4 regions of the Brevibacillus sp. NPDC003359 genome follow, and region 1 is predicted to be linked to each of the others. Evidence: riboswitches for the same ligand, from Rfam matches in the RefSeq annotation. Region 1 holds a riboswitch; each other region holds the start of a gene.
The links. A riboswitch is a leader RNA that binds a small molecule or an ion and turns the genes downstream of it on or off. The one in region 1 is predicted to bind cobalamin.

Region 1 (6,146 bases):
AAAACTTGATCAGAAACAGCTGCCACGCGTTGATTCATTAAGCCCGCCAAGTCACGGAACATACGGCCCAACGGGTGTTGTGGGACGAGACCGTCGCCTACTTCGTTTGTCACCAATAAAACGGTCCCTGAGTAGTCTTTTAGCTTGTTTACCAGCACATCAACCTGCCGGAGCACTTGCTCAAACGGCAGCTCCTCTCCATCATGCAGCAGCCAATTGGACAACCAAAGGATCAAGCAATCAACCAAAATCACTGTCTGTTGATCTTGTATTTCCTTTTGAGCTCCCAGCTTCGCGAGCCATTCTGTCAATGCGTACGGCTCCTCGATCGTTTCCCAAGAGAAGCCAGACTGCAAACGGCGGTCTCGGTGGTGCAAGATCCGCTCTTCCATCTCCTCATCACTGATTTGTGCGGTCGCGATGTAAACACCCGAGGAGCCCAAGTGAGCCGCGTATTTTTCGGCAAATGTACTTTTACCGCTGCGTGCTCCGCCTGTAATGAGTACGATCATGCTCCTATCTCCTTATTCGTGCGAGTTCAAACTTGCGATTGCAAAATAATTTGCGGCAAATGGTGAACAGGATGCTCCATGACGATCGGTCTGGTTCCGTATACCGCCTCTATTCTGTCACTTTGCAAGATGTCTTTTGGTGTGCCGACACTCATCTGCTTTCCTTTATGAAGCATCAAAATACGATCGCAGTATAGGGAGGCTAGATTCAGATCGTGCAGCACAGCAATGACCGTCACCTGCGTCGTCTTTTGCCATTTTCGCACGATGTCCATGAGTTGAATCTGATAGCCGATATCGAGGTAAGTCGTGGGTTCATCGAGCAACAGCACCTGAGGTCTTTGGATCAATGCTTTTCCCAAAGCTACACGCTGCTTTTCCCCACCACTCAACTGATCCAGTATGCGATCTTCCAAATGTTCAAGACCGAGCATCTGTACGATTTCATCAATGAGCGATGCGACATCCTGCTTCTCTTCCCCCAACCAATTTTGGTAAGGAAAGCGCCCCATCTCCAACACCTCTCGGACACGAAAGCCGACTGGCGGCAGTCCTTCTTGCTCCAAAACAGCCAGTATTTTGGCAAGCTCTTTGCGTGGATATGAATGAAGCTTTTTCTCTTGAAGCAAAATGCCTCCTGCATCTGCCTTGATGACACCTGAAATGATTTTTAGCAAGGTGGATTTACCGCTTCCATTGGGCCCGATGATGCCAAAAAATTCTCCCTTGTCCACGCAAAAATCGATTCCGTGCAAAACAGGCGCATCCTGATACGATTTTTGCAAGTTGCGCACATTGATCATAAGCTTACGTTACCTCTTCCTAAAGCGTTTATTTTGCTTCAATAAATAGGCGAAAAACGGGGCTCCCAGAAATGCTGTTACGACACCGAGCGGGATTTCCGTTGGACTCAGCAGCATTCTGGCAAGTGTGTCGGCCCACAGCACATAAATACCGCCGCAGATCGCAGCCATCGGCAGTAAAATACGGTAGTCAGGACCAACCAGCAATCGGACGAGATGCGGTACCACCAGACCAACGAACCCGATAATTCCCGCGATAGAAACCGCCGCTGCAGTCAGGAGGGTCGAGACAACCAGAACCACCAGCTTCGTTCGATCAACATGGACGCCGAGATGCGCAGCCTGCCGCTCCCCCAAAGCAAATAGGTTCAAGGAGCGCGCATAGCTCACGAGCACCGTTCCCCCTATGACCAAGTACGGAATCAAAACATACGTGAAGGCCCAACCGCGAAATGACAGACTCCCCATAAGCCAGAATACAATCTCATTCACGGTCTGATCGGATAGCGACACCATAAAGGAAACGAGCGAGCCAAGAAAAGCCTGCACCACTACACCAGACAAAATTAAGGTCTCCGTTTGTAGCTTTCCTTGCGTGTTCGCGAGGCCCAGTACGATCCATAAACTGAGCAGTCCGGTAAGAAAAGCGACGACAGGCGTGCTCCATGCACCCAAAAAGGTGATTTGCAAGCCAAAAAGGATCAAGAAGGCTGCCCCGACAGCAGAACCCGATGCCACGCCCATCGTAAAAGGATCTGCTAGTGGATTGCGCAAAACTCCCTGAAAGCCCGCTCCCGCAAGTGACAAGCAGGCACCAATCAAGACAGCCAATACAACGCGTGGAAAACGAACCTTCATAACAATTTGCTCAGAAGACTCCGGCCACGTTACTGTGATCCACTCAGACAAACCCGGGATCTGATGGAGCAGGATGAGCCATACTTGCGAAATGGGTAGGTGTGCCGCTCCCATCGAGATACTGATGACTATCGATGCCAGAAGGACGAGACAGCTTACTCCTCCCCATACGAACAATCTCTTCTTCATTTTATTTCACCAAGTCAGGGTAAATCGCCTTGGCAACTTCGATCAAGCCTTGTGTAATACGCGGACCAGGACGGGAAAGAATATTTTGGTCCATGCCAAAGATTTGTTTCTCACGGATCGCCTTCATCTTATCCCAGCCATTGCGATTCGCGATCATATCCTCCAGCTTGACGCCAGTCTTTTCATCGGTAATGCCGCTCGCGTACAAAATGACGTCTGGGTCGTTTTGCAAAATCTTTTCCTCACTGATCGGATTCCAGCCCTCGGTGTCAGACGCAATGTTTGTCGCTCCAGCCAGTGTGATGAGCTCATCCATGAACTCGCCTTTACCGACTGTCCAGCCTGGGGAAAATTCCAAGTATACCTTTTTCTTCTCTTCCGGTTTTACATTTTTCACTGCTTCTTGAACGTACGCGATGTCTTTCTTCATTTGCGCCACGACTTTTTCGGCTTGTTCTTGCTTGTTGGTAATAACTCCCATCGCCAAAATGTTGTTCAGGATGTCATCCATCTTTGTCGGATGGGTAATATAGACAGGCATTCCGAGAGATTTTAGTTTGTCTGCGACTGGCTTCTCCATCGAAATCCCGCCGATGACCATATCTGGAGTCTGAGCGAGAATGGCTTCTTCATTCGGTTTGACGACTCCGCCAATTTTTGGTTTCGCCTTCGCCGCATCTGGATAATCGTCATAATCTGAAACCGCTACGATCCGTTCTGCCAAGCCTAAGGCGAACAAAATCTCTGTCTCGGCAGGTGATGTCGAGACGATTCGCTCAGGGGCTTTTGCAAAGGTCACTTCTTTTCCTGTCGCATCCGTGACGGTCAATGGATACGTTGTTTGTTTGGCAGGCTGCACGGCCGCGTTCTCTTGCGGTGCGCTTGTTTGCCCACCTGGTGCCGGTTGACTGTTACCCGCACAACCTGCGAGACTCGCTGCAACCAATAGTGGGATCATGAATCGCAATGAACGTTTCATATAGTAAACTTCCTTTCTGCATGTCTGATTGACTGTCATTTCCCATAAAAAAATCGACCCTTGCTTCCGTTCGGAAATCAAAGGGTCGGCACTTCAGGGCAAACAGACTTAATGGTCTGCTTCCTGAAATAGGCCGATCCTTTCCGCGAAGGCAACAGGCACTAAAACAAACAGGCAGGTCTCCTGGCTTACGGCTGAGGAATAAACCGCTTTACAGTGGCGGGACCGCGTCGGATTTTCACCGACTTCCCTTTTCACCCGGTCTTCTGGTATAAAGACGAGGCACCTGTTTGCTGTTACGTTTGAAATTGTTACAGTCCATGACTCATCCTACATCATAGCACTCCTTGGATGAAAAAAGAATGACAAACACTCTGTGAACGCCATCTTGCTTCCTAAAAATGAAAAACGCCTGAACAAAAGGTTCAGGCAATTGTAACGCTTATTTCCCTCGTTTCTGCAAATAATCTAGAATGCCCATGGAGCATACTTGCAAATCGAGCTTGAGCACTTCGAAAACATCGTGATCACTGTTGATGCCTTGTGACTGTAGATGATCAGCGACTCGTTCAAATAACTTATGAGACAGCTCATCGTATGTTTGTCCAGCAGCAAGCGCTGACTTTCCTTCCGCTACAAACACGGGGAGCCACTCATGTAATTGGCGGTACGCGTCATCTACCTGCTCTGACATCCCAAAATGACCAAAGTAAATGCGACTCAGCTTGCGAGCTTCATAACGTCTTAGAGAAGCTAACACGGCCTCCGGGTCAAACTGATTCGGGGAAGTCGATGGTAGCACGAGGTGTATGCCATCCTTTTTAAGCTGTGGATAGAGAACGCCTGCCGTATCACCTGTGAACATGCCACGGCTTACTGGATCATAGATGCTGAAGTGATGATTGGCGTGACCTGGCGAATCCAGAAACTCCAACACGCAATTCTCTCCGATCTTTAGTGTATCTCCATCCCCGCGAATCAAAATCCGATCTTTGGGAACAGCCTCAATCGGATCAAACAAACGATCAAAATCATCATGATAAACGGCTCTCGCCCCTGTAATCAGTCGACTCGGATCTACGAGATGTCGTGCACCTTTTGGATGGACAACGACCTTTGCATTCGGGCAATCCTTCAGAAACAGTCCGGCTCCTCCCGCATGATCCAAGTGAATGTGCGTCACGATGATGTATTTTACTTGTTCCGTCGTATAACCGAGCTTGGCGAGACCGGCCTTGATATAAGGAACGGAGGGGCTTGGCCCTGTTTCTACCAATGTGAGCTCGTCTTCCGCGATCACATATGTCCCCGTACGTTCCGCCCAGCCCATATCGAAACCGTCTATTAAATGGATGCGTTCCCCTAAATAGATTGGCTGTGTTGCTTGCATGTAAATACTCCTCCTTTTCAAAAGTCCGAGTTGCCATTATATTGCAGGAATATTTACACTTTACCATCTATTTTGGACGGATTGGGGATGAACAACACAAAATCTTCATATTTTTATCGTAATATGAGGGCAACAAAAACAATTCCATTACCTGGAGGGGTGCAAATGGGTCAGCTTTTTTCTGAATTACGACCTGAGCATGAGGCGTTTATCAAGAAGCAAAGGATGTACTTTGTCGCCTCAGCTCCTTTGGACGCAGATGGTCACGTGAATCTTTCACCGAAAGGCTACGATTCTTTGCGCATAGTATCGCCTACAGAGGTCGCCTATTTGGACCTGACTGGAAGCGGAAACGAAACCAGTGCTCATCTTCAGGAAAATGGGAGGATTACACTCATGTTCTGTGCATTTGAAGGCCCCCCTCTCATCATGCGCCTATACGGCAAAGGATCAGTTATTCTCCCAGATACTCCTCGGTGGGATGAGCTCGTAAAAGACTTCCCGCTTCTGCCCGGTGCTCGTCAAATCATTACTGTAAACATCCAGGAAGTAAAGACTTCTTGCGGCTGGGCAATCCCCTTCTACTCCTTTTCAAAAGAACGCGAAACCCTTCAGAAATGGACCCTGGCGAAAGACGAGCAGGAACTGCTTGCCTATCAACAAGAAAACAACGTAATAAGCATGGATGGATTGCCAACACCTTTGGGACAAAAGCTTTTTCCCGTAGCAGAAGGAGATAACTAAACGTACAACGCAAAGAAGCTGCCTTGCTCGCAGCTTCTTTTGATTGAAACCTCTTTACTTGCTGGTATAAATGACCACTGCATCGCGGAGAAACGCAGCTACACCTGGCTGTTCCTTGTCATAGTAAGCGGTAAAACGCGGGTCATCGACGTACATCTCGGCAACACCTGCGTGAGCTTCTTTGCTGTAGCTGTCCCAATAAAAACTGAGCCATTGACGGTGAAGATCAGCTGCTTTTTGGGCAAGCTCATGTGCAGGATCTCCCGTCGCAAAAGCCTGTGCCAACGTCTCATGCAGTTCTTCATTCAACTGCTCAAGTGCAGCGTACTCCTGCTCGGTCATTCCTTTCATTTTACGATTGGATTTGTCAACCTGGTCACTTCCATATTTTGCGCGAATCTCTTCTCCGTACTGAGCCTCGTTGTCGTCAATCAATTTTTGCTTGAAGCCTTCAAATTTTTGCTTGTCACTCATCGTTTTGGTCCCCTCTCTTTGTGCTAATGTCAAATCGACATTGGCGATTAACGCATCCAATTGCGTTCGCCTATCCAGGAGCTTCTCACGGTGCTCCAGCAGTGCCCGGTCAGCATCAAAGGTTGGTGAATCCAGGATCTCCTTGATCTCCTCCAAGCTCACACCCAGCTCGCGGTAGAAAAGGATTTGCTGCAATC
Region 2 (6,146 bases), 760 kb from region 1:
CGGTGGAGCGAGCCCATTCCAGCTTGTTGCCTTTCCCGTCACCTGATCCTGATTTTCCTCTGCCGAGTTTTTTTTCGGCTTTCAGCTGTTTTGCTTCCGTACCGAATAAGTCCTCGATAAAAGTTGAAGCCTTGTCTCTGGCAAGCTTTTCTTCCGGATAATCGGTTGATGCCCATGCTGGATTTTGGATATCCATGAAAAGCAGTCGGCCCGTATGCGCATCCAGCTCAAGGCTAACGGATGAGTATGCGTCATACTCTTCTTTTTCATCTGTTTTTGGCATGTTGGTGAAGTTCAAGCTCCAGATCGGTGACGGATAACCGCGAAAGCTGTCTTCCTCATAATGTTTATCTATTAGTCGATAACCTTTCAACTCTGGAATCGCCTCAAATAGCTTGTCCAGAGAATTCTGAACATCTTGGGAATAATCATTTTTTTGAGTCTCTTCCTTTTTCACATCGCTTGCTCCTTGTACCGTTGGTTGATGGGTAGTCCATGCTGGTGCAGAGGCAAGTAAGCACGCCGCTATAACCGACATCATCGATGGATTGAGTTTCATTTGGCACCTCCAAAAAGTGTTCAGATTTGTGGATAAGTTCGGTATGACCTTACCAAGGGTAAGACGGAGGGGCAATTGTTTGTGTCACATATTATTCCAATATTTCAAGATAATCCTATCAAAAAGCACACCCTCGTGTTAATCGACGAGGACGTGTTGGTACCACATAAGTTAAATGTTACTTGAACAATAGCACAAAAAAATGCAGTCTATTTTAGCAATTCAAAAGCTAGAATAGGCTGCTTTTTTTCGCTTAAATTTACTTCTAACACTCCAAAAAAACCGCCTTTACGTCAAGGGTGATCTGTGACCCGTATGGTGGAAAAGTGACCCCCTTGTGGGTCATTTGTGTTTTAATCAAAGTAATTAAGAATACACTGAGGGATGTATATATGCGTAAAACAGGGCAAGTATTTCAAAGATTTTTAGCGAACATGCAAAATAAAGATGCCCCCGGTGACCTGTTGCAAGCAAGCTGACCGGAGGCATCTATTGTATTTTTACTTACATCTCTACCTTCCGCTTCCCTCTCAATACATGGCGTTCTTTTGCTTTTTCATACTGCATGCGTTCTTCCTCTGTATCAGGTATGACACCTGGTACAACTGTTGGCTTTCCTTCATCATTGAGGGCAATCATCGTCAAATAGGCGCGTGCTGTTATCCGTTTTTCCCCCGTCAACAAATTCTCCGACTCCACCTTCACGAATACTTCCATGGACGTCTTATGGGTCCAGGTTACATATGCTTCCAGGTTGATCGCTTCCCCTGTCTTGATTGGTGCGAGAAAATCGAAGGAATCGCTGGACGCTGTTACAACGGGCTTACGGCAGTGCCGCATCGCAGCAATGCAAGCGATCTTGTCCACATATGCCATGACTTTCCCGCCGAAAATGGTATGGTGGTGATTCGTATCCGGAGGAAAGACGAGATCCGTCAAAAAGGTCCTCGATTGTTGGATCGGTCGTGATTCCGTCATCATTTGTATGGCTCCTCCCATGATGTTCACCTTTGCGACCGGGCTATCAAACGACTCCGAATCGCCTTCGTTGCCGCTACCATGTTTCGCAATGACTGAACCGTTTCATCCCTTCCTCTCGTCTTCAGCCCGCAATCCGGGTTGATCCAAAATTGACCGGGTGGAAGCACTTGTACCCCCCGTGTGACCATATCTTCCATTTCTGATACAGCAGGAATTCTGGGGCTATGGATATCGTAAACGCCGAGCCCGATACCTTTGTCATACGTACTTGTTTCGAAAACAGACACGAGCTCTCCGTGGCTGCGCGAAGTTTCAATCGAAATCACATCGGCATCGAGTTCGCTGATAACATCCATAAAATCATGGAACTCGCAATAGCACATATGTGTATGAATTTGGGTACTCGGCGCAACGGTAGAGGTCGCCAGACGAAATGCTCTGACAGCCCATTCGAGATAAGCTTCCTGCTCTTCGTTTTTGAGCGGTAATCCTTCGCGCAGTGCTGGTTCATCGACTTGAATCATGTGAATCCCCGCTTCTTCCAAGGCTTCTACTTCTTTTCGTAATGCCAACGCGATTTGTTCGCACACTTCTTGTCTGGAGACATCGACTCGAGCAAACGACCAATTCAGAATCGTTGCTGGGCCAGTTAACATACCCTTCATTGGTTTGGCGGTCAATGATTTTGCATACACACTTTCCTTGACCGTCATCGGTGCCACAAACTCCACATCTCCGTAAATAATAGGTGGCTTCACGCAACGCGAGCCATACGACTGCACCCAGCCGTTTTTCGTGAACAAAAAGCCATCGAGCTTTTCGCCAAAATATTCCACCATATCGGTTCGTTCGAACTCCCCATGGACGAGCACATCCAGACCAAGCTCTTCTTGTATATCAATCCATTCCTTGATTTGCGCCTGAATGAAAGCATCGTATTGCTCCACTGTCCAGTTACCTTTTTTAAACTGTTGTCGGGCGTGGCGAACCTCCGCCGTCTGTGGGAAGCTTCCGATTGTAGTCGTTGGCAATAGTGGTAGCTTCCACATCTTTTGTTGAATCTCTCGACGTTCGAGATAAGGAACACTTCTTTCAGGTTTTTCAGCAGCCAGTTGACGTAAAGTCTTCTTCACTTCCTGCCGATTCCTTGCTGGGGAGAGTGCCACCTTGAGCAAGTTCGCTTCATTTTGGGCGATCTCTTTTGAAATCACATATTTTCCATATCGGAATCCTTGGACTAAGAACTGTACTTCCCCCAGCTTTTCGTCGGCAAACGCCAATGCAGGCATGACTTCCTCTGGCAAGTCGCTCTCTGCTTCAACCGATACAGGTACATGCAACAAACTACTGGACGGTTGCAGCCACAGCTTTTCGAGTGGTACGATCTCAGTTAATTCTTTGACCAGCTCCCATTTCTCCTCGATAGACGCACGCCATATGTTTCGACCGTCGATGATTCCCGCCGCGAGAATCTTGTCTGCTGGAAACCCTTGTGTTTTCAGATTGGCCAGATTGCGCTTCGCTCCGTGTACAAAATCTAGACCGATTCCTTTTACCGGTAAGGAAACCAGCTCCTCGTACCAATCCACCGCTTCAAAATAGGTTTGCAGCATGCACTGTAGATGCGGTAGTGCTTGACCGATTTGCGCATAGATACGTTTGATGATGGCGCGATCATGGTCCGAGACATCCCGTACAAATGCAGGCTCATCGATTTGCACCCATTCCACGCCATGCAGCTCCAACTCCCGGAGAACATCTATGTAGAGTGGAACAAGTTGATCCATGACGCACTCAAATTCGTTTTTCTCATATCCTTTGGACAATTTGACAAACGTATACGGGCCTACCATGACAGGCTTTCCGATGATGCCGAGCTTTTCTTTGGCCTCCAAATATGCCTGGAGAGGCTTGTTTTCCGTTATGGCTGGTTGTCGTTCACCGAACTCCGGAACGATATAATGATAGTTCGTGTTAAACCATTTCGTCATTTCGCTGGCTACCGCTTCCTTCGAACCGCGAGCCATAGCAAAGTAAGTGCGTAAGGAAACCGGGCCTCCCTCGTATTCATAACGCTGGGGGACCATTCCAAACATCACAGCCATATCCAGCATGTGATCGTAGTACGTAAAGTCACCCACAGGGATCAGTTCACCCCCTTTTTCCTGCTGACGCAACAGGTTTTGGAGACGAATTTGCTCCATTTGCTGAACGAGGCTCTCCTCATCGGTGGCGCCTGCCCAAAATGCTTCCAATGCCTTTTTCCACTCACGGTTCTCCCCGATCCGTGGATATCCCAAATTGCTGCTTTTCATGAGCTTCCTCTCCATTCTTTATTCGATCTTGTCTTGAATCCGCCCAATAAAAAAGGCATCTCCAACGATCAAAAAGAACGTTAGAAATGCCAAATAAGCACTGAGATCACAGCATCCTAACACCTCCCTATCTCCCGTAGGTTAAGCAGTGTCGTCGAAACAGGCAGGTCTCCTGACTTTGGGATCATCATCTGCACATGCCTTCCCAATCCGTTTGGATCAGTGGCGATAAATGTGCTGACTCCCCTCATACAGTGGCGGGACCGTGTCGGATTCTCACCGACTTCCCTTTTCATCCTTGGCCATTCTTCCTGACCAAAGAACCTGTTCCCACTCCTATGAAGTTGTAAGGTTATGTGAAATGCCCCTAAAAACTAGCAAGGCAACATTCTTTTCATACAGTAACACAGAATCCAATTTTTGTCATACTAAAAACGAAAATCGTCATCCGTCAATGGCTCTACGTTCAAAGTGCGGACATAGCCATTTCCTTTTTTCGAGAAGAAGTCGTGCTGCTTCGTCTGTGTGCGAATGCCGTTCAGTACGATCGGATTCACATCTTCCTCCGGGAAAAGCGGATCGAGACCCAGATTCATCAACGCCTTGTTCGCGTTGTAGCGCACGTAGGCATGTACCTCGTCAGCTAATCCGACTTGCGTATATAACGAAGTCGTATAGGCCTCTTCATTTTCTTGCAGCTCATGCAAAAGGGCATACAGCTCCTCTTTTGCTGCGGTCTGCTCTACCACAGTCAGACTCTGATATACTTCTTGGGCGAGAACGCCGACATAGAGTCCATGAATGCTCTCGTCGCGAACAATCAGGTCGATGATTTCCCCGCTACTTGTCATCTTGCCTTGACCAGCCAAATAGAGCGGATAGAAGAAGCCGCTGTAAAACAGATAGCTTTCCAGGAAGACGGACGCTACCATCGCCATATACAAGTCTTTCGGTTTCTCGATTTCCTGATAGCGTTTAGAGATGAGGGCCGCTTTCTTTTGCAGATGGGGATTGTTTTCTACCCACGAAAAAATACCATCAATCTCTTCAGTCGATGCCAGCGTGGTAAAAATACTGCTGTACGATTTGGCATGGATTTGCTCCATCATGCCCATGAAGGCGAGAACCGCTTTTCTTTGTAGTCCATCGACATGCTCCATGATCTTCGGCATCCCTACCCCACCCTGAATCGTGTCCAGCAAGGTGAGGCCGCCCAATACTTTTTTATACGTATCCCGTTCAGTTGCACTGAGCTCCATCCAGGACATCTTGTCATCTGACAGGGGAATCTCATCATCCGTCCAGAACTGCATGATGTTTTGATTCCAAAACGTCATCGTAAAATCGTCGTCCGGCCTGTTCCAATTGACTGCTTTCATATGGCGTTCCTCTTCTCTTTTTGCTTGATGCTGTTCCTTTGAAGAATCGATTTCCCTAAACTGCGCAGCTAATGCACTCTTCTACAGTCAAATGCTTCGTACGCGTATAGTAGAGCGACTTCAGACCTTTTTTCGCTGCGTAAATGTAATAGCGAGCCAGTTCTCTAGTTGAGATATTGCTATTCACGTGCAACACGGTCGAGATTCCTTGATCGATGTGCTCTTGAATTTCGGCAATCAGATCAATCACTTTGAATTGATCAATGACATACGCCGATTTGTAGTAAAAATAGTTTTCCTGCGACAAGTACGGCATCGGGTAATACGTCGTTGAATTGGCATACGTTCTCGTCTCGATATGCTCGACGATTGGCATCACGCTAGAAGTCGCATTCTGAATGTAGGAAATGCTCTGTGTCGGTGCAATCGCCAAACGATACGCATGGTAAACGCCATGCTTTTGCACTTTTTGCTGTAGTTCCGCCCAATCCGCTGGCGTCGGAATGTGCATTCCTTCAAAGAGAAGCTTTGCTTTCTCCGTCCGCGGGCTGTAATCGTTGGTTACGTATTTCGTAAAATAAGTGCCTTTGGCATATTCCGATTGTTCAAAGCCCAAGAAGGTCTGCTCTGTTTCCTTGGCAATTTCCATGCTTTTTTCCAAGGAGTAGAAGTTCATCATCATGAAAAACGTACGAGCGAAATCTTTCGCTTCTTCACTCTCATAGGCGATTCTGTTCTTTGCCAGATAACCGTTTAGGTTCATCGCCCCGAGACCGACTGAGTGCAGCTCACGGTTCGCCTTTTGAACGCCTGGAGCGTTTTCTACACGCGTCATGTCGCTCACGGATGTAATGGCTTCGATCCCTTCGTGGACGGATTCACGGATCATTTTGCGTTCCATCACGTTGACGA
Region 3 (6,146 bases), on a different contig from region 1:
CGTGACGGTCCAGGCATACGCTGGGTTATGATGGATTCGCGCGTGGATGAGCGAGCCTCATTCTATGTGATCCAAAGGATATTTGAATTATGTGATTTGTCCAGTGCTCCTGAAAAACACGTGGACAGGCATGCGCATCATTGTGACAGTGCCTTCCTCTTTTGGGGAGACGCACCTGATGGCACTGGCCTGGTGTGTCATGTTCAACTCGGTGAAGAAGAGAAGACTGTTGAGAGTCCAGCCGCTATTTTTATCCCGGCAGGTGTCGAACATTCCTATCATTATGTGTCAGGTCGCGGTACATATACCAATATGGTATTGTTACCTGAATACAATAAGAGCCTATTGGCTTCAACATCATCTGCGAAAGTGCCAGTGACCTAATTGGTATAGGAATTTGTTCAGGTTTGAAAAGTGAGCGGCCATCTGGGCATGAGTACGGTATCGACCGGGCTCATGCCTTTTTCGGCTGAATGCCTGAGTATTTGTGGTTACATGGACAAAACTCCGCCATAAATAGGCTCCTGCTGCGTTCTTTGACCCCAGGTGCGCGTTCCGTATTCGAAATGCCACCATTCTTTCGGATAATTGACGAATCCGGCAGCGGTCATCAAATGATAGAGCAATCGGCGATTGTCTCGAATCTCGATGTCTTTTTGTGTGGGTTCTACGAGTTCTTCATAATGGCGAGTCGCAGCCCTTTCACTGAAATCATCGAAGGCTGTCCCCATCTCCAGCCAGCCATCAGGTCCTGCGATAGTCAGATCGACTGCGCCACCGGATAGGTGAGGGGATGGTTTGGAGAGGTCTGTTGTTGGATAAGCGACGAATTTGCTCGATTCTTCCGTGAGGGCGGGACCTTCTTGCCAGCCTTGTAAAAGTAAGGCTTCACAGAAACGATTATACAACGATGCTTGTACCTCGAACGAGCGCCAGCCGTCCAATACGACGAGCTTGTAGCCAACAGGCAGTTGCGCGGCTGCCATGGCGAGCTTGTGTGTTGCCCCTTCTCGCAAAAAAGCATCTGGCTGCGTTCCGGCATAGCCCTCGTGGTAGTAGGCTGGATAGACCGTGATTTGGGCAGAAAGGGAAGAGAGTGGGATCATCGGTTCGCCGCATTCTCTTATCGGCAGTGGGCTTGGCAGGACCATGTCTGTTATTTTGGGGATAGGAGGAAATAGCATGACTGCTCACCACTTTCGAATGTTTTGCCAATAGGGTAACGAAAATCGTCAGGTAAGTAAACGGTGATGATATGAAATTTTCTGCAAATAGAGACCTGCGACGATTCGGCAGCTTTTGCTTGAATCCTCGGTAGCTTTTGCTATTATTAAAGCAAGTGCTTGTCAACGAAACGAATGACATTTACATATGGAAGAGAAACAGGTCCTTGTTTTTGCGAAACCGATTCGCAGGAGCAAGGTTAAAAGGGAAGTTTGGTGAAAAGCCAACGCGGTCCCGCCACTGTAAGAGAGTAGCTGTTCTTCAAGGCATCATGCCATCCACTGCCCATCCGGGAGCGGGAAGGAGAAGAAGAGCGATGATCCTCAAGCCAGGAGACCTGCCTGTTTTATGTTTACACTGATTTCCTTCGGGTCAAAGGAAGAGGTGAGGATTGTTGCATTCGGCTATCCGCGCTTTGTTTTTCCTTACGTACTGGGGGAAACAGAGCGCTTTTTTTGTTGGCTTCGGAAAGTATGGATCAAACAGCGGAGTAAAATACGTCACTTTTTGAGGTGGTAACGATGGAGAAAAACGATAAGAAGCGGGGCTTACTTCTTGTTTACACAGGAGACGGCAAAGGAAAAACAACGGCAGCAGTCGGGTTGGCTGTGCGGGCGACAGGGCGCGGGAAAAAGGTGCTGATGGTTCAATTCATCAAGTCGCCGGAGCGTACGTACGGAGAAAAGATTATTTTTGATAAATTGGGCATCGAGATTGTGCAAAAGGGCATCGGCTTCACCTGGACGAAGACACCGGAGGAGCATCGCCAGGCACTGAAAGAAGCGTGGGCGTTTGCGAGCGAAAAGCTCGCTTCCGGAGAGTACGACGTCGTCATTCTGGATGAGCTGAATAATGCATTGGCGATTGACCGCTTCCCGATTGATGATGTGTTGCCGTTGTCCGATGTATTGGAAGCGATTCAAAATAGGCCAAGTCATATCCATCTCGTCATTACGGGGCGAAGCGCGAAGCAGGAGATTTTGGACATAGCCGATCTGGTGACAGAAATGAAGCCAATCAAGCATTACTACGATGAAGGGATTCCGGCTGTGCTGGGGGTAGAGTTTTGACAAGCGCAGGTGTAATCGAAACGTACGGTCATGGCGGAGATGTATGGACAGCAGCGCAGCGCTTCGGGAGAGATCCTGGCCAGTTTCTGGATTACAGTGCCAATATTAATCCGCTGGGGATGCCAGCAAACGTTCGTGAGATGCTGCTGGCTTCGCTGGCTGCTGTAGCGCATTACCCAGACCCTGGACATCGTGTGTTTCGTCGTGCGCTGGCGAAACGGCTGCAAGTGTCGGAGGAATGGTTGTTGCCTGCCAATGGTGCAGCGGAGGCCATGGCCCTGGCCATTCTCGGTCTTTCGCCGAAAACAGTCGGTGTGGTTTATCCATGCTTTTCGGAATACGCGCAACTTTCCGAGCAGTATGGTGCTCGTGTCATTGGCTGCTTCGGGAAGGAAGCGAACGGGTACAAGCCCGATCCTACAGAGCTGCACACTCTTTTTGCGCAATCTGACCTCGTATTTGTCGGGTCGCCAAACAATCCGACGGGAATCCTGTATCAACCGGATGAGCTACACCAAATGGCGGAATGGACGAAAGAGACCAATACGTGGCTCATCGTGGATGAGGCTTTCCTCGATTTTGTGGAAGAGGAGCGTCAGTATACATTGATGATGCAGCTGGAGCGCTTTCCCCGGGTGATTTTGATGCGTTCGATGACGAAAATGTACGCGATCCCGGGATTGCGCCTGGGCTATGCGATTGCGCATCCGGATGTCATTGCGAAGATGCGCCAGAAGCAAGTGAGCTGGAGCGTGAATGCACTGGCCCTTTTGGCTGGAGAACTGTGCTTGCAAGAGCGGGCATACGAGGAACAAACGCGCAGGCTCATAAAAGCAGAACGTGCGTATTTGAACGATTGCATCCGCAGTGAGTTGGGCTGGCAGGTATGGCCGGGTGAGGCGAACTTTTTGTTGCTGCGTTCGCCGGAAGGATTGCCAGCAGAACAGTTGCAGGCACGGCTCGGCAATAAAGGCGTTCTGATCCGCAATTGCGCGATGTATCCAGGTTTGACGGCGCATGATGTGAGAATTGCAGTGCGTGGACGAGAGGAAAATGAACGACTTCTGGCAGCGCTCCGCGAGGTCCATGCGGAAGGAAGTGAACAGCGATGAGCTTGGTGCTGGTAACAGGTGGTGTCCGTTCAGGAAAAAGCCGCTACGCGGAAGAGCTTGCGATGACGTTGGGCAGTCGAGTCCTGTACGTGGCGACAGGCCAGGCTTGGGATGATGAAATGAAGCAGAGAATTGAGCTGCATCAGGCACGTCGTCCGCTGGAATGGGGCTGTGTGGAGGTAGGAGAGCGATTGACCGATTACCACGCATTCAGTGAGCAATATGATGTGGTGTTGATCGATTGTCTGTCCACCTGGGTGAGTAATCGGTTGATGAGCGTGGATGAGTCGGAATGGAGAAGTGCATCACACACGCAATCCCTGTTGCAGGAAGCAGAGGCATGGCTGTTCCTCGTGCAGAATTCCCCGCAAAAAGTAATTGCCGTCACTAGCGAGGTCGGATTGGGCGGTGTAGCCTTGAGTCGTTTGGGCAGATGGTTCGCGGATGTGCTGGGCGATGTCAATCAGAGAAGTGCGCGACAAGCGGACGCCGTCTACGCAGTTTTGTCGGGGATACCGTGGAGGATCAAAGGATGAATGCATTTTTACACGCGATCTCGTTTTTTACCCGTATTCCGGTTCCGTGTCTGCGTCCTTCAGAGGAAGCATGGAGAAAAAGCGTCAACTGGTATCCCGCAGTCGGCTTGGTCATAGGTTTATTGCTATGGGGTGTTTATCAGGCGGGATTGTTGCTATTTAGTCCTTGGCTCGCCGCTGTTTTGACGTTGGTCGCATGGGTTTATGTGACAGGTGGTCTGCATCTGGATGGTTGGATGGATCTAGCGGATGGACTTGGCAGCGCCAGACCAAGAGAGCGGATACTCGAGATCATGAAGGATAGTCGCGTAGGTGCGATGGGCGTTCTTGCTGCGATTATGCTGTTGCTAATCAAGGCGGGGGCAGTCGCTGAGCTGGCGCATCCGGGATGGGGCAGCTTTTTGATCGTAGCACCAGTAGCAGCGCGGACACATGTGCTTTTGTCGATCAAGCTCTGGTCGTATCTTTCGGCGGACAAAGGGATCGGAAATGGCATCAGTGCTGGGCTTTCCGTTTCCTCTATCATCGTGAGCTACATCGTCTTGTTTGCCGCAGGTTGGTATCTTGGGGGAGTGCAGGTCATTACAGCCATTTTCCTGTCGCTGGTGTTCGCTCTACTGTTTTCACGCTCGGTTGCCAAAAAGCTGGGCGGTTTAAATGGAGACTGCTACGGGGCTGTTATCGAAAGCAGTGAAGCGGTCGTTCTGTTGGTGTTAGTCGGGAGCTGGTGGTTATGAAACTGGTTTGGATACGCCACGGGGAGACAGACAGCAATCGTGAGCATCGATATTTGGGGCATAGCGACGTTCCTTTGAATGAACAAGGGTATTTGCAAGCGAGTGAGTTGGCAAAGGAATTACCTGTGCTCATCGGGCGACCTGCTGCGATCTACGCAAGCGACCTGCTCAGGTGCATCCAGACTGCCGAACCGCTCGCAGCCACTTGGGGGCTATCGGTTATTCCGGTCCCTGCGTTGCGAGAGCTGTCTTTTGGCGAGTGGGAGCTGATGACCTACGACGAGCTGATGCAGACGGACCCTGCTCGAGCCACGAGGTGGTACGACGATCCCATCCGAAATCGACCTCCACAAGGGGAGAGTCTGGAAGAGCTGGGGATGCGTGTGGATAGTTGGCTTCATTCCTTGTTGGAGAGAGCGAGCAAGGAAGAGGCATCCGATACAGTCGTCATTGTCACACATGGGGGCGTGATCCGCTGGTTCCTGGCCGCATGGCTCGAAAACAAGCCTGACCGATATTGGCAGGTCGATGGCGTAGCGCATGGGGAGGTTCTGGTGGCAGAATGCTTGGATGCGGAAGGGCGGAGTTGGGTGCGACAACCCCTGAAGAGTAAGAGAGGGACAACATGACAGAAGTATGGATATTATGCGCAGCCTACTTGATTGATCGAGTGGTGGGAGACCCCCGGAGCTTGCCGCATCCAGTGATCATCATGGGCTGGTGGATTACGCGATTGGAGCGGGTCATTCGTTCCGTTGTCAAAAAAGAGTCGCATTTGAAGCTGGCAGGAATCCTGTTCCCGCTCGTGATCGTTGGTGGCAGCTACGCTGTTGTTTGGCTGCTTCTGTGGGGAGCCGTGTTCATCCATCCGTTGCTTGGCTGGATCTTGGGTGCCTGGTTGATTTCCACGACGATCGCGACAAAAGGCTTGGCGGATGCCGGGATGGAGATTGCCCGTCATCTTGTGGCTGGGGATATGGAGGCGGCGAGACGCTCCTTGTCCATGGTAGTCGGACGCGATACTGAGCGGCTAGATGAACCGGAAGTGTGTCGGGGAGCGGTGGAAACCGTGGCGGAAAACATCGTCGATGCGATCGTCTCTCCGCTGATTTACGCAGCGATTGGGGGAGCACCGTTGGCAATGGCGTATCGTGCCGCAAACACCCTCGACTCCATGGTTGGCTATAAAAATGAGAAGTATATGAATCTCGGCTGGGCATCCGCCCGCTTTGACGATGTACTAAACTACATACCCGCCCGTCTGACAGCTTTGTTGCTCGTTGCCGCGAGCTGGCTGCAGCGATTGGATTGGAAGCAGTGCTGGGCAATGATCAGAAGAGATGCGCACTTGCATCCGAGTCCAAATAGCGGTTTGCCGGAAGCGGGAGTCGCTGGCGCATTAGGTGTGCAGCTCGGGGGACTGAATTATTACCAAGGTGTTGCATCGAATCGGGCAAAAATGGGAGA
Region 4 (6,146 bases), on a different contig from region 1:
GGTGAGCCGATTTGTCTGCCACTGACATGGCCGTTAGAAATGGCAATGATCGATGAAGAAATATCGCCGGTTAGATCATGCAAAACCACTTCACAATGCTCACCAAATGTCCGTGCCAGTCCCTCTACTACCGGAATGTAGCTTGCTAAAATCGGATGTAAGTTTTTCATTTTACCCCTCGTTCACTTCCACAATCATCTCGATTTCGATCGGGTTGTTAAACGGAAGAACAGATGTCCCAGCAGCCGCTCTCGCATGCTTGCCCGCTTCACCAAAAATTTCGATGATGAAATCAGAAGCTCCATTGATCACCCGTGGTTGTTCGTAGAAATCAGGGGCGCTGCTGACGAGTGCGAACAGTTTGACAATCCGTGTGATTCGATCCAAATTACCAATCTCACTTTTCAAAATCGCTAGCAGATTAAGAACCGTGACCTTTGCAGCCTCATAGCCCTGTTCGATCGTCACATCCGCTCCCAGCCTGCCCAGATACATCGGACTTCCATTTACGTAGCACCCCGCACCAGATGTATAAATGACAGAGCCAGTCTGTACACATGACACATAATTCGCCATGGTTGGAGGAACTGGCGGCAACTCATACCCCAACTCTTTTAAACGTTGCTCCACTTTGGACATAAAGCCATCACCTCGTCATAAATTTCATTCCTTTCTTTCACCATACTATTCCGCAAAATCTTCTTCAACAATTTTTTGTATGATAAAAAAATTATTTGAAATCAATTTACCTTCCCTCTTAACAAAAAAGGACGCCAACTAGGCATCCCCTTTATGAAAATCAAAGAAACTCAGCATTGCCCCTATCAGTTGGTCCCATTCATTACCTTCTGGATAGATGGCTTCACACGGATCGCTTCCGAGTAGAAATACACATGTTTTTTGCCTGTAATCGGATGGGTCGTCACCTCTGTCTCAACGCCGAAAACATCCCGAATCAGATTGGGTGTCAAGACTTCTTCTGGGGTCCCTGACGTAACGATTTCCCCTTCACCGATCACGTACAGACGATCACAGTACATCGCAGCAATATTGAGATCATGCAACGAGGAGAGGACCGTAATTCCCAGCGTTTTGATCAGATCCATCACCTGCAACTGGTATCGAACATCCAAATGATTCGTCGGTTCATCAAGGACTAGAAACTGGGCTTGCTGCACCAATGCTCTGGCAATCAGTACTCGCTGCTTCTCCCCGCCCGATAAGCTAAAAAAGCTGCGATCGGCGTATGTATGCATCCCTACCCGTTGTAGTGCTTCTTCACAAATTCGAAAGTCTTCTGCGTTATCCGACTGAAATAGCTGTTTATGCGGAGCACGTCCCATATTCACAATTTCAGTTACCGTAAAATCGAATTCAACAGAAGACTCCTGTCGTACTGCTGCCATTCGCTGAGCGTTTTGACGCGAGGTTAGCTTGTATACATCGTCGCCATCGAGCGAGATCCATCCCGAACGCGGCTTCAGTACGCGATAGATGCTTTTTAGCAATGTGGACTTCCCACTGCCATTCGGCCCGATCAGCCCCACAAACTCACCGGAGCGCACCTCCAGACTAACGTTGTGCAGGATTTCCTTTTTTTCCAGCTCGACCGATATATTCTCAACCAGTAAATTCATCGTCCGCTACCTCCAAAGGAATAAGAACTCCGCAACATCAGCCAGATAAAGAAAGGCCCTCCACACAGCGCTGTCAAAATACCAATCGGCAGCTCTTCCGGTGCAAATGCGAGCCTGGCGACTACATCAACCCAGATGAGAAATATCGCGCCAAACAAAGCGCTGACAGGCAGAACACGTCGGTGATCTGAACCGACCATCACCCGGACGATATGGGGCATCATTAATCCGACAAAACCGATTGATCCCGCGATAGAAACGATTACGCCCGTCAGCAAGGCCGTGATCACCAGGAGAAACTTGCGGAACTGCACCGTATTAACCCCCAATGTCCCTGCTGATTCCTCGCCCATCAGCATCGCATTAAGCGAACGATACTGAGCCATTAATACAATCAGACAAATAACCACAATCAACGAAGGAATGGTCAGATACTCCCATTTACCGCCAGCCAGACTGCCACTTAACCAGAACAGGACGGTACCAATCCCGTGTTCATTCGGCGCCGAAAAAACAAGGAGACTGGTGAGCGCCGACAAGATCGCAGATATCGCAATTCCAGCCATAAGCAGGCGTACTGTTGAATTTTGCCCACCGATACGGGATAGCGTAAAAATGAGAATAATCGACACAAGCGAGCCTGTAAAAGCACCAAAGGATAGCGCGTACTGCCCGTACATACTAAATGCACCGAATATAATGACCGAGGTAGCTCCAACCGAAGCACCTGAAGATACACCTAACACGTACGGGTCAGCCAGGGAGTTGCGTACCAAGGACTGGATCGCTACTCCCACGACAGATAGACCTGCACCAACAATCGCTCCCAAGAGCACACGCGGAAAGCGGATATCCCAAATGATAGTCTGCTCCCCTTTGGACCAGTCTACCTCAATCCATTCGGTGAACATCGGGATTTTCGACAAAGCAATTTTCCATACTGTGGTCGGTCTGATCTCAACCGAGCCCAATGTAATTGCAAACGTAATCGAGAGAAAGAGCCCGATCAGTAAAGTAATGATGATATAGGGTAATTTAATCTGCTGCAGTGCCATTCCCTCCCTTTAAAGGGGCGTACTTTATTTGAAGCTATCCGGATAGAGACCTTCCGCCAAAATTTTCAGCGCAATCGGTGCTCGAACGCCCTCAGAAGCAGCAGACAATGGCAATACGATCAGGTGTTGATTTTTAATAGCCGGTATATCTGCCAATTCCTTTTTGTTCAAAAGAAAACTGCGTTTTTGATCAACTGTTCTGTCACCGTAGTCTACGATAATAATGACGTCTGGATTGCGACTCAATACTTCTTCCCAGCTAACTTCTGCCCAACCCTTTTGAATGTCGTCAAAAATATTTTTGCCACCCGCTGTTTTGATTAAGGACGTCATGTAATTGTTTGCTGCTGTAAATGGTTTATCTTCCCCATTGTCGTACACGAACACCTTGAGCGGCTTGTCCACTTTACCTATTTTACTAATGGTTTGATCCATTTCACTCTTCATTTTGTTGATCAAATCATTGGCTTTGTCTTCCACACGGAAAATGCGTCCAATGTTCGTAATGTCCGCAAATACATCGTCAATTGTCGGGCCAGGCATCGTAGATGACGCTTGCAGATACGATTTGATGCCGACCTTTTCCAAATCCTGCATCGATCCTACGCCCTTTTCACCGAATCCGCTTTTCCATCCAGCGTACACGAAGTCTGGGTTCGCTGCCATCAACACTTCTTTGGTTGGATACTTGTCAGACAGTACCGGAACCTTATCGTAATCTGCTTTCAACTCCGGAAGAATTTTATCGTCTAGGTAAGCGGTTCCGACCATTTTATCAGCGAGGCCCAATGCCAGCATAATTTCGGTGACGTGTTGGTTCAATGTCACTGCACGCTCAGGTGCTGTTGGATAAGTCATATCGATGCCATTATTGACGAGCGTTACAGGATTACTCTCTGCTGTTGGTGCAGCTGTTTGTTCTGTTTTGACTGGAGCCTGTGTTGTCGTAGTGGAGCCGCATGCCGAAACCAAAAGCATAGCAGCTGTCATGATGCCGAAACCTAGTCCTTTCATTACTATGTTTTTTCTGTTTGTCATAAACATCTGTAATCCCCTTTTCTGTATGTAATGATGACGTGATCCCAAATGCTCCCACAAAAAAAGCACCCCCCCATACTCAATCGGGAGGTGCACGACAAACATAGACACAGCTATGTGCAGGCACAAGGGCGCCCTTTCATAGACTGCTTCCACATCTGCCCCATCCTCGTGGGTCGATTGTATATGATCGCATGGCAGGTCTCCTGGCTTACGGATCAACACCCCCAGCTACCTTCCCATTTTTTGTCTCGCAAAAAACAGTGGCTATTCGCTAGGCGCTCCTCGTTACAGTGGCGGGACCGCGCCGGTTTCTCACCGGACTTCCCTTTTAAGCTGATGGCATATGCCATCTAGCACCATTCGATACTTATTCAATTGTTGCGATTCATCCATCAGTTGATAGAAGTCAGTTTTTTCGGGAACTGCGTCAAGATTTCAACGCCCGTTTCTGTAACCAATACATCGTCTTCAATCCGTACGCCGCCAATACCTGGCAGATAGATTCCCGGCTCGATCGTAAAGACCATCCCTGGACGAAGCACTTCTTGGTTCTGGCTGTGAACAGATGGATATTCATGGACATCCATGCCAAGTCCATGCCCAAGACGGTGCATGAAGTATTCACCGTAACCTTTTGCAGTAATGACATCGCGAGCGGTTTTATCCAAATGCGCAAAAGTCACACCTGGACGAATCTCAGCAATTGCCGCTTCATTGGCAGCCAATACCGTCTCGTAAATTTCTTGAAGCTGGGCACTAATCTCGCCTACAGCAAAGGTACGAGTAATATCGGATACATATCCGTTCGCTGCTACTCCGATATCAAACAAAAGCAAGTCGCCTTCTTGAACCTGGCGCGTTCCTGGTTTTCCGTGTGGCAGTGCCGACTTCTCCCCTGCCAATACCATGGACGTAAAGGATGGACCTTCCGCACCCAAGCGCTTCATCTGGAATTCCAGCTCAGCTACGATCTCTGTCTCGGTCATGCCTGTCTTAACTTTTTTCAACGTCTCCCGCAAGGAATCCTCGACCAATTGAACGGCGTGCTTCAAACGATCTACTTCATCTGCAGATTTAATCAAACGCATTTCACGCAGCGGCTCTTCTACATCCACATAGCTCGACGCCAGAACAACTTGTCCAAGTGCTTCATAGCGCTCGACAGTCATATGACTTTTTTCAATGCCGAGCTTCGTCAAGTTGGCTGGCAACACTTGCTTGAGGATTTCATACGGGTTTTGGATATCGGTATGTGTATGGATATCTTGAACGAACGAAGCCTCTGCTGCTGCCTCACGATCAAGAGCAGGTACAATTAAGGAAGGTTTTCCCTCAGCAGGAATAACGAGACCCATAAAACGTTCATGCGGGTCTGTAAAAAATCCGGTCAAATAGTATACGTGCTTGGGAGAGGTAATCAACACCGCGTTCAGCTCTTGCTCTGTCAAAAACGTGTGGAGCTTCGAAATGCGCTCTTGAAACAACTTCTTCACCCTGCTTTCACGAATTATTCTATTGCGAGAATACCACTTCCCCACAAAAAAAAGAAGAGTTCAGTTGAAAAATCTACCTCGAATCGGACAACCTAAGGTTGGGGTGAATCAGAAAATGGAACAAATACTCGTCCATCAGGATGGCAAGCAGTTTGCTTTCCACATATCGGGAAAAGGCACACCGTTATTGTGTATCCATGCGCCATGTATAGGCTCTGTCAATTTTGTTTATCAGCAAACTCTCGCGGATACGTATCAGCTCATTGTCCCTGATTTGCCCGGACATGGCGACAGTTCCCCAATGGAGAAGCCCTATTCCATTGGAGAACTAGCAGAACAGCTCCATAAGCTGATCCCGTCACTCGGCATTGAGCGTCCCTTTATTTTGGGGTACTCCCAAGGCGCCTCTATCGCTCTTGAATATTGTCTTCGTTATTCGGATCATGTACAAGGCGGCATACTGGTGAGCGGTTATTCTGAAGTGAATGATCTGTATTTACATGGACGATTGTGGATGGGGCAGGCATTGTCGATGCTTCACGGAGTCCCTCTTCTTGCCCGTTCGATTAGTTCCTCACATGTCGATGACCCAGAAATGCGGGCGAAATGGACGCTGCATGCTTCCAAAACAGATCCCGCCAGCCTGAAATACCTATACGCTGCCGGACATCGTTATCAATGTACGGAGCGTCTGGGCAACATCCAGCTTCCGATTTTACTTGCCTATGGCGAACAAGATCAACGGATGCACCATTATGCGCAGATGCTTACCATGAAATTGCCAAAAGTAAAACTCGAGATGATCCCTAACGTGAAGCATCAAGTCATCACGAAAGCTGCTCCTACTTTCAATCAGTTGTGCCGCACCTTCATGGAAGAAGGATAACTAATAAAAGACAGAAGGACGGTACCTCTAGCCC

Region 2: it holds a riboswitch for cobalamin, as region 1 does, so the genes downstream of both, metE (5-methyltetrahydropteroyltriglutamate--homocysteine S-methyltransferase) here and ACFYU8_RS08490 (ABC transporter substrate-binding protein) in region 1, are expected to answer to the same signal.
Region 3: it holds a riboswitch for cobalamin, as region 1 does, so the genes downstream of both, cobO (cob(I)yrinic acid a,c-diamide adenosyltransferase) here and ACFYU8_RS08490 (ABC transporter substrate-binding protein) in region 1, are expected to answer to the same signal.
Region 4: it holds a riboswitch for cobalamin, as region 1 does, so the genes downstream of both, ACFYU8_RS09880 (ABC transporter substrate-binding protein) here and ACFYU8_RS08490 (ABC transporter substrate-binding protein) in region 1, are expected to answer to the same signal.

Annotation. Positions count from the first base shown of each region.
Region 1 is NZ_JBIAOR010000001.1:1,808,009-1,814,154, forward strand. Features, by position in the region: gene cobU (bifunctional adenosylcobinamide kinase/adenosylcobinamide-phosphate guanylyltransferase) at 1-512, opposite strand, end outside; gene ACFYU8_RS08480 (ABC transporter ATP-binding protein) at 539-1,315, opposite strand; gene ACFYU8_RS08485 (FecCD family ABC transporter permease) at 1,325-2,362, opposite strand; gene ACFYU8_RS08490 (ABC transporter substrate-binding protein) at 2,364-3,341, opposite strand; cobalamin riboswitch at 3,498-3,646, opposite strand; gene ACFYU8_RS08495 (MBL fold metallo-hydrolase) at 3,784-4,731, opposite strand; gene ACFYU8_RS08500 (pyridoxamine 5'-phosphate oxidase family protein) at 4,897-5,475, shown strand; gene ACFYU8_RS08505 (MerR family transcriptional regulator) at 5,530-6,146, opposite strand, start outside.
Region 2 is NZ_JBIAOR010000001.1:1,050,269-1,056,414, forward strand. Features, by position in the region: gene ACFYU8_RS04605 (YcdB/YcdC domain-containing protein) at 1-559, opposite strand, end outside; gene ACFYU8_RS04610 (acyl-CoA thioesterase) at 1,064-1,540, opposite strand; gene metE (5-methyltetrahydropteroyltriglutamate--homocysteine S-methyltransferase) at 1,564-3,855, opposite strand; cobalamin riboswitch at 4,001-4,198, opposite strand; gene nrdF (class 1b ribonucleoside-diphosphate reductase subunit beta) at 4,284-5,234, opposite strand; gene nrdE (class 1b ribonucleoside-diphosphate reductase subunit alpha) at 5,290-6,146, opposite strand, start outside.
Region 3 is NZ_JBIAOR010000012.1:99,970-106,115, forward strand. Features, by position in the region: gene ACFYU8_RS23515 (LeuA family protein) at 1-384, shown strand, start outside; gene ACFYU8_RS23520 (M15 family metallopeptidase) at 492-1,184, opposite strand; cobalamin riboswitch at 1,368-1,583, shown strand; gene cobO (cob(I)yrinic acid a,c-diamide adenosyltransferase) at 1,746-2,294, shown strand; gene cobD (threonine-phosphate decarboxylase CobD) at 2,291-3,406, shown strand; gene cobU (bifunctional adenosylcobinamide kinase/adenosylcobinamide-phosphate guanylyltransferase) at 3,403-3,942, shown strand; gene cobS (adenosylcobinamide-GDP ribazoletransferase) at 3,939-4,679, shown strand; gene ACFYU8_RS23545 (histidine phosphatase family protein) at 4,676-5,308, shown strand; gene cbiB (adenosylcobinamide-phosphate synthase CbiB) at 5,305-6,146, shown strand, end outside.
Region 4 is NZ_JBIAOR010000002.1:68,681-74,826, forward strand. Features, by position in the region: gene ACFYU8_RS09860 (helix-turn-helix transcriptional regulator) at 1-170, opposite strand, end outside; gene ACFYU8_RS09865 (RidA family protein) at 172-639, opposite strand; gene ACFYU8_RS09870 (heme ABC transporter ATP-binding protein) at 825-1,637, opposite strand; gene ACFYU8_RS09875 (FecCD family ABC transporter permease) at 1,634-2,692, opposite strand; gene ACFYU8_RS09880 (ABC transporter substrate-binding protein) at 2,717-3,730, opposite strand; cobalamin riboswitch at 3,910-4,109, opposite strand; gene ACFYU8_RS09885 (M24 family metallopeptidase) at 4,126-5,217, opposite strand; gene ACFYU8_RS09890 (alpha/beta fold hydrolase) at 5,342-6,112, shown strand.